DNA from 2 places in the Streptomyces sp. CA-288835 genome. Region 2 is predicted to be linked to the other one. Evidence: riboswitches for the same ligand, from Rfam matches in the RefSeq annotation. Region 2 holds a riboswitch; the other holds the start of a gene.
The links. Region 2 has a riboswitch for S-adenosylmethionine ahead of thrC (threonine synthase). Riboswitches for the same ligand answer to the same signal wherever they lie in the genome.
Positions count from the first base shown of each region.

Region 1: it holds a riboswitch for S-adenosylmethionine, as region 2 does, so the genes downstream of both, ACQEVY_RS34870 (aminotransferase class V-fold PLP-dependent enzyme) here and thrC (threonine synthase) in region 2, are expected to answer to the same signal.

Region 1 is NZ_JBNJMW010000001.1:7,729,193-7,735,896, forward strand. Features, by position in the region: gene qcrA (cytochrome bc1 complex Rieske iron-sulfur subunit) at 1-222, shown strand, start outside; gene qcrB (cytochrome bc1 complex cytochrome b subunit) at 219-1,844, shown strand; gene trpD (anthranilate phosphoribosyltransferase) at 1,984-3,048, shown strand; SAM riboswitch class IV at 3,649-3,765, shown strand; gene ACQEVY_RS34870 (aminotransferase class V-fold PLP-dependent enzyme) at 3,805-5,172, shown strand; gene ACQEVY_RS34875 (glycerate kinase) at 5,127-6,341, opposite strand; gene ACQEVY_RS34880 (SLC13 family permease) at 6,388-6,704, opposite strand, start outside.
Region 2 is NZ_JBNJMW010000001.1:4,579,662-4,586,365, reverse strand. Features, by position in the region: gene ACQEVY_RS20500 (ABC transporter substrate-binding protein) at 1-104, shown strand, start outside; gene ACQEVY_RS20495 (DUF3263 domain-containing protein) at 133-363, shown strand; gene otsB (trehalose-phosphatase) at 389-1,234, shown strand; gene ACQEVY_RS20485 (alpha,alpha-trehalose-phosphate synthase (UDP-forming)) at 1,368-2,762, opposite strand; gene ACQEVY_RS20480 (glucosyl-3-phosphoglycerate synthase) at 2,947-3,921, opposite strand; SAM riboswitch class I at 4,112-4,269, shown strand; gene thrC (threonine synthase) at 4,288-5,616, shown strand; gene ACQEVY_RS20470 (MoaD/ThiS family protein) at 5,777-6,052, shown strand; gene ACQEVY_RS20465 (cold-shock protein) at 6,483-6,689, shown strand.

The sequences.
Region 1 (6,704 bases), 3.1 Mb from region 2:
CACGTCGGCTGCCCGATCTCCCTGTACGAGCAGCAGACGCATCACGTCCTCTGCCCCTGTCACCAGTCCACCTTCGACCTCTCCGACGGTGCCCGAGTGATCTTCGGCCCCGCTGGTCACGCCCTTCCGCAGCTGCGGATCGCCGTGAACGACGAGGGCTACCTCGAGGCGCTCGGCGACTTCGAAGAGCCCGTCGGTCCTGCTTTCTGGGAGCGCGGATGAGCACTGCATCTGACGACCGCCGCAAGGCACCCGCGGGCGAGCGGGTCGCCGACTGGGCTGATGGCCGACTCGGCATCTACGGCCTGGCCAAGGCCAATATGCGCAAGATCTTCCCGGACCACTGGTCCTTCATGCTGGGTGAGATCTGCCTCTACAGCTTCATCATCATCATCCTCACGGGTGTGTATCTGACGCTGTTCTTCCACCCGTCGATGAACGAGGTCCATTACCACGGCAGTTACGTGCCGATGCAGGGCCAGCTGATGTCGGAGGCGTACGCCTCCACGCTGGACATCAGCTTCGACGTCCGCGGTGGTCTGCTGATCCGGCAGATCCACCACTGGGCGGCGATCATCTTCCTCGCCGGCATGTTCGTGCACATGATGCGCGTCTTCTTCACCGGCGCCTTCCGCAAGCCGCGTGAGATCAACTGGTTGTTCGGCTTCCTGCTGTTCGTCCTGGGCATGTTCACCGGTTTCACCGGCTACTCGCTCCCGGACGACCTGCTCTCCGGCACCGGTGTCCGCTTCACCCAGGGTGCGATCCTGGCCACGCCGATCGTGGGCACGTACATCTCGATGTTCCTGTTCGGCGGGGAGTTCCCGGGCGGCGACTTCGTCGCGCGGTTCTACTCGATCCACATCCTGCTGCTGCCGGGCATCATGCTCGGACTCGTGGTCGGCCACCTGATCCTGGTCTTCTACCACAAGCACACGCAGTTCGCGGGGGCCGGCCGCACCAACAAGAACGTCGTCGGCATGCCGCTGCTGCCGGTCTACATGGCCAAGGCCGGAGGCTTCTTCTTCCTGGTCTTCGGTTTCATCGCCATGCTGTCCGCGGTCGCGACCATCAACCCGATCTGGGTGCTCGGGCCGTATCGCTCGGATCAGGTGTCCACGGGTGCTCAACCCGACTGGTACATGGGCTTCGCCGAGGGACTGATCCGCGCCATGCCCGGCTGGGAGATCAATTTCGCCGGCCATACGCTCGTCCTGGGCGTGTTCATCCCGCTGGTGCTCTTCGGTCTCTTCCTCGGAGTGATCGCGCTCTATCCGTTCATCGAGTCCTGGATCACCGGGGACAAACGCGAGCACCACATCCTGGACCGGCCGCGCAACGCGCCGACCCGGACGGCTTTCGGTGTCGCGTGGATCACCGCGTACATGGTCATGCTGATCGGCGGTGGCAACGACATCGTCGCCACGCACTTCCATCTGTCGATCAACGCGGTCACCTGGTTCGTCCGGATCGGGTTCTTCGTCGGACCGGTCATCGCGTTCATCGTCACGAAGCGGATCTGTCTCGGCCTGCAGCGCCGCGACAAGGAGAAGGTGCTGCACGGCCGCGAGACGGGCATCATCAAGCGCCTGCCGCACGGTGAGTTCATCGAGATCCACGAGCCGCTCAGTCAGGAGCAGCTGCACGTGCTCACCACGCACGAGCAGTACCAGCCGGCCGAGATCGGCCCGACGGTCGACGAGAACGGCGTCGAGCGCAAGGTGAAGGCTCCGCAGAAGCTGCGGTCCAAGCTCAGCAAGGCGTACTACGGGGAGGACAGCCAGATCCCCAAGCCGACGGCTGAGGAGTACCGGGAGATTACGAGCGGTCACGGCCACCACTGATCTCCGATCGTTCGCCACGCGGTTCCAAAGAGCCCCGTCCATTGCATGGACGGGGCTCTTTGCCGTGTCCGGGGCTGGATAGGGTGTTTCCCATCGTTGTATGGAGTCCCTGATCCGGGACGGAACCCAGGAGCGGCTTATGAGCGCTGTGATCCCCGCTGGAGGCGACACCGCGGCGGGTCGTTCCTGGCCTGCGCTGTTGAACGGCTTGCTCGACGGGCGTGACCTGAGCGCGGACGACACCGCCTGGGCGATGGACCTGATCATGCGCGGCGAGGCGACCGACGCGCAGATCGCCGGGTTCGCGGTGGCGCTGCGGGCCAAGGGGGAGACCGTCGACGAGCTCGCCGGACTCGTGCGAACGATGTACCAGCACGCGAACGTGATCGAGGTGCCAGGAGCGACGGTCGACATCGTCGGCACGGGTGGTGACGGGGCCAAGACGGTCAACATCTCCACGATGTCGGCGATCGTCATCGCCGGGACCGGGGCGAAGGTCGTCAAGCACGGCAACAGGGCGGCTTCGTCGGCGTCCGGTGCCTCGGACGTGCTGGAGAAGCTCGGGGTCAATCTGGAGCTGACACCGAAGCGGGTGGCCGAGGTGGCCGAGGAGGCCGGGATCACCTTCTGCTTCGCGGTGAAGTTCCATCCGGCGCTGCGGCATGTGGCGGCCGCGCGGGGGCAGTTGGGCATCCGCACGACCTTCAACTTCCTTGGGCCGCTCACGAATCCCGCCCGTGTGAGGTCGCAGGCCGTCGGGGTCGCCGACGCACGGATGGCGCCCATCATGGCCGGCGTCCTCGCCGAGCGCGGCAACTCGTCGCTGGTGTTCCGCGGCGACGACGGCCTGGACGAGCTGACGACGACGTCCACGTCGCGGGTGTGGGTGGTCCGCGACGGCAAGGTCCACGAGGAGACCTTCGATCCGCGGGATGTGGGGATCGAGTTGGTACCGGTGGAGGCGTTGCGGGGCGCTGACGCGTCGTACAACGCGGATGTCGCGCAACGGCTGTTGGGTGGGGAGACGGGTCCTGTACGGGACGCTGTGTTGCTGAACTCGGCGGCGGCGTTGGTGGCTCTGTCACCGGGCGACGGCCCGCTGGCGGACCAGCTGCGTGCGGGGATGGGCAGGGCTGCGGAGGCGATTGACTCGGGCGCGGCGAAGCGGACGCTTGACCGCTGGGTGGCGGTCAGCAACAGCTGACGGTTCGTTGTGGTTGCTCGCGCCCACGCGGCGGAGCCGCATATGTGACAGCCTCGCGCCGCTTGGGTGGGTGGTGGGTGCGGGGCCGCGTCGGGGGTGTCCGTCCTCGGACCGGCGCGCGTTGCTGTTGGCTGGTAGAGGGTGCCGGTGTTGGCGCGCCGGCCGCTGCGGGCGCACACCCCCGCCCCGTCCCCTTGCCGCCGTGGGCGGGCGCGGGGCCATGGGGGTGCGGGCTCCCTCCGGGCGGGCTTACCAAGCCGCGGGCTTGCTCGGGGCGCAGGCGCCTTCCGGGTGCCGGCAGTCGCAGGCTTTTGCTTTTAGGGGCGCGGGGAACTGCGCGACCAGCCACAACGCACCCGCAGCCGCGACACGACTGTCACCCCCCACCCCGGTAGGCACCCCACCCACCCGCGACAGACCCCCCGCCCACCCGCCGAAGGCACCCCACCCACCCGCCGGAGGCAGGGGGCCTGGGGGCGGAGCCCCCAGTTTCGGGAAGGGGCGGGGCTGGGGAAAGGAACCGCCCGCTCGTTAACGGCACCGTCCGGGATCCGGACCCGAGTTGCGGGCGGACGATCAGACCGCTTAGGTTCGACACCAGGTCATGAGTGACAGCCAAAAGGCCCCGGCCGGCTGTCCGGCAACCCTCCGTCCGTGGCGGGGTGCCCCGGGTGAAGACCAGGTCGTAGGCAGCAAGGCCTACGACAAGCGCGGACCCCTCGCACAGATCAGGGGTCCTGGTCTTGAGGGAGTGTCATGTCTGCCAACACCGCCGTCGCCGAGCAGTCCGTTGCCGAGCCGTTGGCCGTCCTGGGACGGGACGTCACCGTCCCGCTCGTAACCGGCGGCGAAGTCACGTACGCCGCACTCGACTACGCCGCCAGCGCCCCGGCCTTGCAGCGCGTATGGGACGACGTGGCCGCGTACGCGCCGTACTACGGAAGCGTGCACCGCGGCGCCGGCTACCTGTCCCAGCTGTCCACGGACCTGTTCGAGAACGCCCGGAACACCGTCGCCGAGTTCCTCGACTGCCGCGACGAGGACCAGGTCGTCTTCACCCGGTCCACCACCGACTCGCTGAACCTGCTCGCCGCCGCCCTCCCCGCCGACTGCCAGGTCTACGTCTTCGAGACCGAGCACCACGCCTCACTGCTGCCCTGGCGGGAAGCCCGCGTCACGTATCTCGACGCGCCGCGCACGCCCGCGCAGGCCGTCGCCACCCTCGAGCGCGCGCTCGCCGAACGCGAGCCCCAGGGACCGGCCCTCGTCTGCGTCACCGGCGCCTCGAACGTCACCGGCGAGCTGTGGCCCGTACAGGAGCTTGCGGCGGCCGCGCATGCGCACGGTGCGCGGATCGTGCTCGACGCCGCGCAGCTGGCGCCTCATCACCCGGTCTCCGTAAGGGAGTTGGACGTGGACTGGGTCGCCTTCTCGGGGCACAAGCTGTACGCGCCGTTCGGGACGGGCGTGCTGGCGGGGCGTTCCGACTGGCTGCGTGCGGCCGAGCCGTACCTTGCGGGCGGCGGGGCCAGCCGCAAGGTGACCCGGCGTACGGACGGCGGCGTCGATGTGGAGTGGCATGACAGTGCCGCCCGCCACGAGGCCGGGTCGCCCAACGTCATCGGCGCCTACGCCGTCGCCTCCGCCTGCAAGGCGCTCAGCGAGGCGGGGTTCGATGCGCTTGTGGCCCGCGAGCAGTACTTGATCTGCAGGGTGCGGGAGGGCATCGCCGACGTGCCCGAGGTGCGGGTTCTCTCCCTGTTCGGCGATGACGCTCCCCGCGTCGGCGTCATCTCCTTCGTCGTCGAGGGGTGGAACAGCTCGCACTTCGCCGCCGCGCTCTCCGCCGAGTACGGCATCGGCGTACGGGACGGGCTCTTCTGCGCCCATCCGCTCGTGCGCACGCTGCTGGGGAGCGACCCGCAGTCGCAGGGCGAGTGCGGGGCCCCCGAGGCCGCACCCGGGGAGAAGTCCCTCAACGCGATCCGGGTCAGCTTCGGTGCGGGGACGCCGGACGAGCACGTGGAGCGGTTCGTGCAGGCCGTGAAGGAGCTCGTGCGGGACGGCGCGAAGTGGAACTACCGTACGGAGGACGGGCGTTGCGTTCCCGACACCTCGGCCTGAGCGGGCACCTCTCCGTCAGCCACCGGTAGCCGGGCCCCGAGGGCGATCATCCGCAGGGCGCGTTCGGTGGCGTCCGTGAGGAGTTCGGTGGCTCGGTCCATGGCCTCGGCCAGGGGCATCGGGTAGGGCATGATCCCGTGGTAGGCGTCCACGCCCGGCACGTTGTGGGCGCCCTCGCCGAGGGTGCCCGCGAGGGCCAGGACCGGCCGTCCGTACTGCTTGGCGCGGCGGGCCACCTCGGCCGGGACCTTCCCGCGCGGCGTCTGGAGGTCCAGCGCGCCCTCGGCGGTGATCACCAGGTCGGCGCGGGCCAGGCGGGCGTCCAGGTCGAGGCGTTCGAGGAGGACCTCGAAGCGGGGTAGGAGCCGGGCGCCCAGGGCGGCGAGGCCGGCGCCCAGGCCGCCGGAGGCTCCGGTGCCGGGGCCGTTGCGGAGGTCGGTGTCGGGGACGGCCACGTCGCGGGTGAGGACGAAGGCCCAGTTCTCCAGGGCCGCCGACAGCTCCTCGACCTGCTCGGGCGTCGCGCCCTTCTGCGGGCCGAAGACCCGGGCCACGCCGCGCTCGCCGCACAGCACGTTGTACGGGTTGCAGGCGACGAGCAGCTCCACGTCCTTCAGCCGGGCGTCGAGACCGGACGGGTCGATACGGTGGAGCCGGTTCAACTCCAGCCCGCCGGGGCCGAGTTCGAGACCGTCCTCGTCCAGCAGCCGGGCCCCGAGTGCCTGGAGCGCGCCCGCGCCCCCGTCCGAGGTGCCCGAGTCGCCGCAGCCGACCAGGATGCGCCGTACGCCCATGTCGAGGGCGGCGCCGATCAGTTCGCCGACGCCGTAGGTGGTGGTGGCGCCCGGGTCGCGTAGATCGCGCGGGACCAGGGAGAGGCCGGCGACCGCCGCCATCTCCACCACCGCGGTGTCCCCGCCGCCCAGCAGCGCGAAGTGGGTGCCGAGGATCTCCCCTACGGGGCCGGTGGCGGACAGGGTGATCACCCGGCCCTCGGTCGCGGCGGCCAGGGCGGCGGCCGTGCCCTCGCCGCCGTCCACCAGCGGGACGAGGTCGAGTTCGGCGTCGGGCAGGACACGGCGTACGCCGGCCGCGATGGCGTCGGCGGCGGCCTCCGCGGACAGGGACTCCTTGAAACCACTGGGGGCTACGACTACACGGGTCAGCATGAGGGCTCCTTTAACGGGTGACGGATTAGCGGGAACAGGTGACGGATCAGCGGGTGACGGATACGCCGAGCAGCGGCCAGACCGCGACGGCGAAGAGCAGGACGAGCGCGGCGGTCAGCGGCGCCAGGAAGGAGGACAGCCGCAGGAGGTCGCGCGGGGTGTAGGTGGGCACGTCGGGGATCTGGGAGAAGAGCGTGACCGGCTTGGCGGAGGCGGGGAGCGTGTGGCAGAAGCCCGCGGCGGCGGTGGAGGCGATCGCGGCCGACACCGGGTTGACGCCGACGCCGACGGCGGCGGCCGCCACCAGCGGGACCAGGACGGACGAGCGGGCCGAGCGGGACTGCAGGACCAGGTGCGCCGCCG
Region 2 (6,704 bases):
ACATCAAGCAGCAGATCGGGAAGGCGGTGGGGCCGAATGCGCGGCCCGCGGCGGTTCTGGGGTCGCTGCAGCGATCGGCTTTCACCGCAGAGACCTCGGAGTAGTTCTTACGGGGCGCGGTAGCGTCGACGCATGGCAGAAGAGCTCACCCCGCTGGAACGTGACGTGCTTGCACTGGAGCGGCGTGGCTGGGAGTCGCCCGGGGCCAAGGAGCGGGCCATACGGGAGGAGTTGGGGATGGTGCCGGTTCGGTACTACCAGTTGCTGAACGCCCTGCTCGACGCGCCGCGTGCTCTCGCCCACGACCCGGTGACCGTGAACCGGCTGCGTCGAATACGGGACGCCCGCCGGGCCGAGCGCTGACGGACCGGGCGGATAGGGTCGCCGTATGGGCAGCCAACCGGACTCATTGCCGACTCCCGCGACCCCGGCGGGACGTGACGGACTCGACGCCATCCTCGCGCGACCCGGCCGGGCCGTACTCGCCTTCGACTTCGACGGCACCCTCGCGCCGATCGTCCCCGACCCCGAGCAGGCCCGCGCCCACCCCGACGCGGTACCGACGCTCGCCGCCCTCGCCCCGAAGGTCGCCTCCGTCGCCGTCGTCACCGGCCGCCCGGCCGAGGTCGCGGTCCGCCACGGCGGCTTCGCGGACGTACCCGGCCTGGAACACCTCGTCGTCCTAGGCCACTACGGCGCCGAACGCTGGGACGCGCTCACCGGAACCGTCACGGCACCCCCGCCCCACCCCGGCGTCGCCGCCGTCCGCGCCGAACTGCCCGGCATCCTCGACGCTTCCGGCGCCGGACAGGGCACCTGGATCGAGGAAAAGGGCCGAGCCGTCGCGGTCCACACCCGCCGCGCCGAGGACCCCCAGGCCGCCTTCGAGGCCCTACGCGCCCCCCTCACGGACCTCGCCACCCGCCACGGCCTGGTGGTGGAGCCGGGCCGCATGGTCCTGGAACTCCGCCCCCCGGGCATGGACAAGGGCGTAGCACTCCGCGAGTACGTACGCGAGATCGACGCCGGTGCGGTGGCCTACGCCGGCGACGACTTGGGCGACCTCCCGGCGTTCGCCGCAGTCGAGGAACTCCGCGCGAACGGCGTCCCCGGCCTACTGATCTGCAGCGGCAGCAACGAGGTCAAGGAACTGGCGGACCGAGCGGACGTGGTGGTGGACGGCCCTGAGGGGGTCGTACGCCTACTGGCGGCACTGGCAACACAGTTGGCCTGACTGCGCCCTAGAAAGGGGGCCGCAGGCCCTCCTTTCTAGGGGCGCGGGGAACTGCGCGACCAGCCACAACGAACCGGCACCCGCCAACCGACATCAAGCCCCGAGCTATTAGGCACCCTGCAAACCAGCGGAGCTAACCCGCGGCGCGCAGCGCTTCAAGCTGGTCCAAGAACCACTGGGCCGGAGGAAGCGCAGTAGCCGCGGCGGCCAGCCGCTTGGTGCGCTCCGCCCGCTCGTCGCGCGGCATCGACAGCGCCTCATGCAGGGCGCGGGCGGTGCCCACAACGTCGTACGGGTTCACCACAATCGCATCCTCGCCCAACTCCTCGTACGCCCCCGCCTCCCGCGAAAGCACCAACGCGCACCCCTCGTCGGAGACGACCGGCACCTCCTTGGCGACGAGGTTCATCCCGTCGCGGATGGGGTTGACGAGGGCCACGTCGGCCAGCCGGTACGCGGCGAGCGAGCGGGCGAAGTCGTCCTTCAGGTGGAGCACGACCGGGGTCCAACCAGGCGTCCCGTACTGGGAGTTGATCTCGTCCGCGAGCCGCTGGACCTCGGTCATGTAGTCGCGGTACACGGCCAGGTCCTGCCGCGAGGGGTAGGCGAGGGCCACGTGCACGACCCGCTCACGCCACGACGGCTGGTCATCGAGGAGCTGTCGGTACGCCAGCAGCCCGCGCACGATGTTCTTCGACAGCTCCGTACGGTCCACCCGCACGATCGCCTTGCGGCCCTCGCCGATCTGCTCGCGCAGCGAAACCATGCGGTCGTCCACGTCGGCCTCGTGCGACCGCTTCCGCAGGAAGTCCGCGTCCGCGCCGAGCCCGTGCACACCGATCCGCGTACCCGACGGGATGTCGGGCCCCAGCACGGCGTGGCAGCAGTCGGTGAACGCGTCCGCCCACCGCTGGGTCAGGAACGCCGCCCGGTCGGCGCCGAGGATCCCGTCGAGCAACTGCGCGGCGATGTCGTCGGGCAGCATCCGGAAGTACTCCGGCGGCGCCCACGGCGTATGCGAGAAGTGCCCGATCCGCAGGTCGGGGCGCAGTTCGCGCAGCATGCGGGGGACCAGCGTCAGGTGGTAGTCCTGCACGAGCACGGCCGCGCCCTGCGCCGCTTCCTCGGCCAGGGCCTCGGCGAAGGCCCGGTTGTACGTCTCGAAGGACGCCCACTGCCTGCGGAACTCCGCGTCGAAGGCCGGCTCCAGTGGCGTCTGGTAGAGCATGTGGTTCACGAACCACAGCACGGAGTTGGCGATGCCGTTGTACGCGTCCTCGTGCACGTCCGCCGGGATGTCCAGCATCCGTACGCCCTCTTCGCCGACGCCGCGGCGTACGGCCTCGCGGTCGCCGTCGCCGAGTGCCGAGCAGACCCACAGCGCGCCGGCCTCCGGGCCGATCGCGGAGAGGCCGGAGACCAGGCCGCCGCCGCCGCGCTTGGCCTTGAGCGTGCCGCTCTCGTCCAGGGCGTACGAGATCGGGCCCCTGTTGGAGGCGACGAGAATCTGGGCTTGCGTTGATGCCATAGGGCTCAACTTAGCCCAGGGTCGACTCGCTCAAACGTACGCCTGCGCGCCGCTGGGTTCCGCAGGTGCCTAAGAGCTCGGGACAAGGTGTTGTGTGGCGGCCGCGGGTGCGTTGTGGCTGGTCGCGCAGTTCCCCGCGCCCCTGAGAGGAGGGCCTGCGGCCCCCTCTCAGGGGCGCGGTCGGCTACGCCGCCTTCCTCTCCGCGTACTCCTCGATCTCCGCCATAGGCGGCCGTTCCTCCGTGTCCACCGAATACGTACGTGGCGCGAATCCCGCCTCCACCCGCTCGAACTGCGTGATCCGCGGCCGTACGAGATGCCCGCGGGCCAACCGCAGCTGGGCCGTGCGGTAGATCGCGGCGGCCATGCGGCCCAGGGCCTGGCCGTCCTGGTGGCGGTGTTTGCGGACGCCCACGTCTACCTGGGCCAGGGCGTCGAGGCCCACGAGGTGCAGGGCGTCGATCAGCATGCCCAGTTCGACGCCGTACCCGACCGGGAACGGCAACTGCTCCAGCAGCGAGCGGCGGGCCGCGTACTCGCCGCCGAGCGGCTGCACGAAGCCGGCCAGCTGCGGCCAGTGCATGTTCAGCAGCGGGCGGGCCATGAGCTCCGTAACGCGGCCGCCCTGGCCTGCGGCGGTCCTGCCGGAGGTGGGGTCGCCCGGCAGGTTCAGCGGGCGGTCGTACATCGCCTTGACGAGGTCGACGCCCGGATCGGTGAGCAGCGGACCGACGATCCCCGAGACGAAGTCCGCGGAGAACTCCTTCAGGTCCGCGTCGACGAAGGCGACGATGTCCCCGCTCGTGACCAGCAGCGAGCGCCACAGGACCTCGCCCTTGCCGGGGACGGCGGGGATGCGCGGGAGTATGTCGTCGCGGTGCACGACGCGGGCGCCCGCGTCGGCGGCGACCTCGGAGGTACGGTCCGTCGAGCCCGAGTCGATCACCACGATCTCGTCGACGAGCGGCACCTTCTTGGTCATCAGCTCGCGGCGGATCACGGCGACGATCTCGCCGACGGTCTCCTCCTCGTTGAGCGCGGGCAGCACGACGCTCACCGTGGAGTTGGCCGCGCGCTTCGCGGCGATGAGCTTCTTCAGCGGGCGGTCGCCAACGGACCAGGAGCGCGTGTTCAGCCAGCGCTCGACGTCTTCCAGCACGTGCGGCTCTCCCTTGCATCGGACCGGGTCGCGAGTGCCCACTGAGGCAGAAGGCTGATGTGACTGTCATCTCGCGGTTCGGACTGGTCTCTCCACGATCCAGGCCTTCGGTTACAGTCTTGAACAACGCTGATGACCATCGCATGTCGCGGGTCGTCCAGCCGACAACCGCATTCTCACAATCGAATACCGCTCATCCAGAGGGGCAGAGGGATACGGCCCGTTGAAGCCCCGGCAACCCTCCAGCCGGTCTCGTACCGATCGAAGATGATCGATTCCGCGAGGCTCCCGGCTAGTGAAGGTGCCAAATCCGTCTCACGGCGAGATGCGTCGTGAGGAAGATGAGGAGAAAGGGCCTCGCCTCACATGGCTGCGCAGACAGTTGCAAGCACCACGAACGCTGACACTTCCGCCGACTCGGCGAACTCCACGGCCTCCACGGACTCTGTAGACCTCGGCCCCGCCGCCGCGCTCTCCTGCCGCGAATGCGGCCACCGCGTCCCGCTCGGCCCCGTCTTCGCCTGCGAGGAGTGTTTCGGCCCGCTGGAGATCGCGTACGACTTCTCGGCATACGACACCGAGGAACTCCGTAAGCGCATCGAAGCGGGCCCCGCGAACATCTGGCGGTACGCGCCTCTCCTGCCCGTCCCCGCGGACGTGGCCACCAAGCCGAACATCAACCCCGGCTGGACCAAGCTCGTCAAGGCCGACAACCTCGCGCGCGAGCTGGGCGTCGAGCCCGGCAAGCTCTTCGTCAAGGACGACTCCGGCAACCCGACGCACTCCTTCAAGGACCGCGTCGTCGCCCAGGCCATCGAGGCCGCCCGCGTCTTCGGCTTCACGACCCTCTCCTGCTCCTCCACGGGCAACCTGGCCGGTGCCGTCGGCGCCGCCGCCGCCCGCGCCGGCTTCCGTTCCTGCGTGTTCATCCCGCACGACCTGGAGCAGGGCAAGGTCGTCATGGCCGCGGTGTACGGCGGCGAGCTCGTCGGCATCGAGGGCAACTACGACGACGTGAACCGCTTCTGCTCCGAGCTGATCGGCGACCCGGCCGGCGAGGGCTGGGGCTTCGTCAACGTCAACCTGCGCCCGTACTACGCCGAGGGCTCCAAGACCCTCGCGTACGAGATCTGCGAGCAGCTCGGCTGGCAGCTCCCCGACCAGCTGGTGGTGCCCATCGCCTCCGGCTCGCAGCTCACGAAGATCGACAAGGGCCTGCAGGAGCTGATCAAGCTCGGGCTCGTCGAGGACAAGCCGTACAAGATCTTCGGCGCTCAGGCCGAGGGCTGCTCGCCGGTGTCCGTCGCCTACAAGGCGGGCCATGACGTCGTACGGCCGCAGAAGCCGGACACGATCGCGAAGTCGCTCGCGATCGGTAACCCCGCCGATGGTCCGTACGTGCTGGACATCGCGCGGCGTACCGGGGGCGCCGTCGAGGACGTCAACGACGAGCAGATCGTGGACGCGATCAAGTTGCTGGCGCGGACCGAGGGGATCTTCGCGGAGACCGCCGGTGGTGTGACGGTGGGGGTTGCACGCAAGCTGATCGAGAACGGTGTTCTGGATCCGGCGCTGACCACGGTCGTCCTGAACACGGGTGACGGTCTGAAGACCCTCGACGCCGTGGCCGGGACCGGGCTCACGGCCACGATCCGGCCCAGCCTCGACTCGTTCCGTGAAGCCGGGCTTGCCTAAAGCCTGTTAGTAGTTCGTTCGTCTGCGGGCCGGTGGGGGCTGGTCGCTCCCCCACTCTCGGCTTCGCTCGAGCGGGGGGACCCCCATCGCGGCGCAGCTGCAAATGTCACCGCCCCGCGCCCCTGACGGGGCGCTCTACTCGACCGGAGGTCATAACCCCATGAGCGTCAACGTTCGCATCCCCACCATCCTTCGCACCTACACCGGCGGCAAGGCCGAGGTCGCCGCCGAAGGATCGACCCTCGCCGAGGTCATCGCCGACCTGGAGAAGAACCACACCGGTATCGCGGCGCGCGTCCTGGACGATCAGGGCAAGCTGCGGCGGTTCGTCAACGTGTACGTGAACGATGACGATGTGCGGTTCGAGCAGGGGCTGGAGACGGCGACGCCCGACGGGGCCGGCGTCTCGATCATTCCGGCCGTTGCCGGAGGCTGATCGTTACCGTCGGTAATTCAGGTAACTCAGGGTTCATCGAATTGCCCTCTCCGTGAGTTAAACGGAGGGGGCAATTCTATATGGTTGAGCACGGTACAGTTGGGGAACGTGGTGCTCCTCGGGGCCGAATGCATGTGCATTCCGGATTGACCCCCGATAAGAAGTAGCCAAAGTGTGCAGGTCTTTTGCGTCATTCGCTCCTTTTATGGAGCCCGACTTGCCCCCCTCTAGGGTGAATTCTCCGTACATTCCGGATCGGCGATGGCCAAGATTTCTCGTCCGACTGACCTGTTGCAGACGGCAGTTGGGCAGATACATTCAGCCGCGGTCGACGCGTTCCGGCGCACACCCCCAACCGTTGGGGGGTGAGGTCTGACCCGGATCCGCGAAGTGCGGATCTGTGCAAGGGCCAGTAATAGGGGAGTTAGGCATGGCTCAGGGCACCGTCAAGTGGTTCAACGCGGAGAAGGGGTACGGCTTCATCGCGGTCGACGGTGGTGCGGATGTATTCGTCCACTACAGCGCGATTCAGATGGACGGCTACCGCACCCTGGAGGAAGGTCAGCGAGTGGAGTTCGAAATCTCGCAGGGCCAGAAGGGGCCGCAGGCGGACATGGTCCGACTGGCGACCGGCTGAAGCACGCGCCGACTG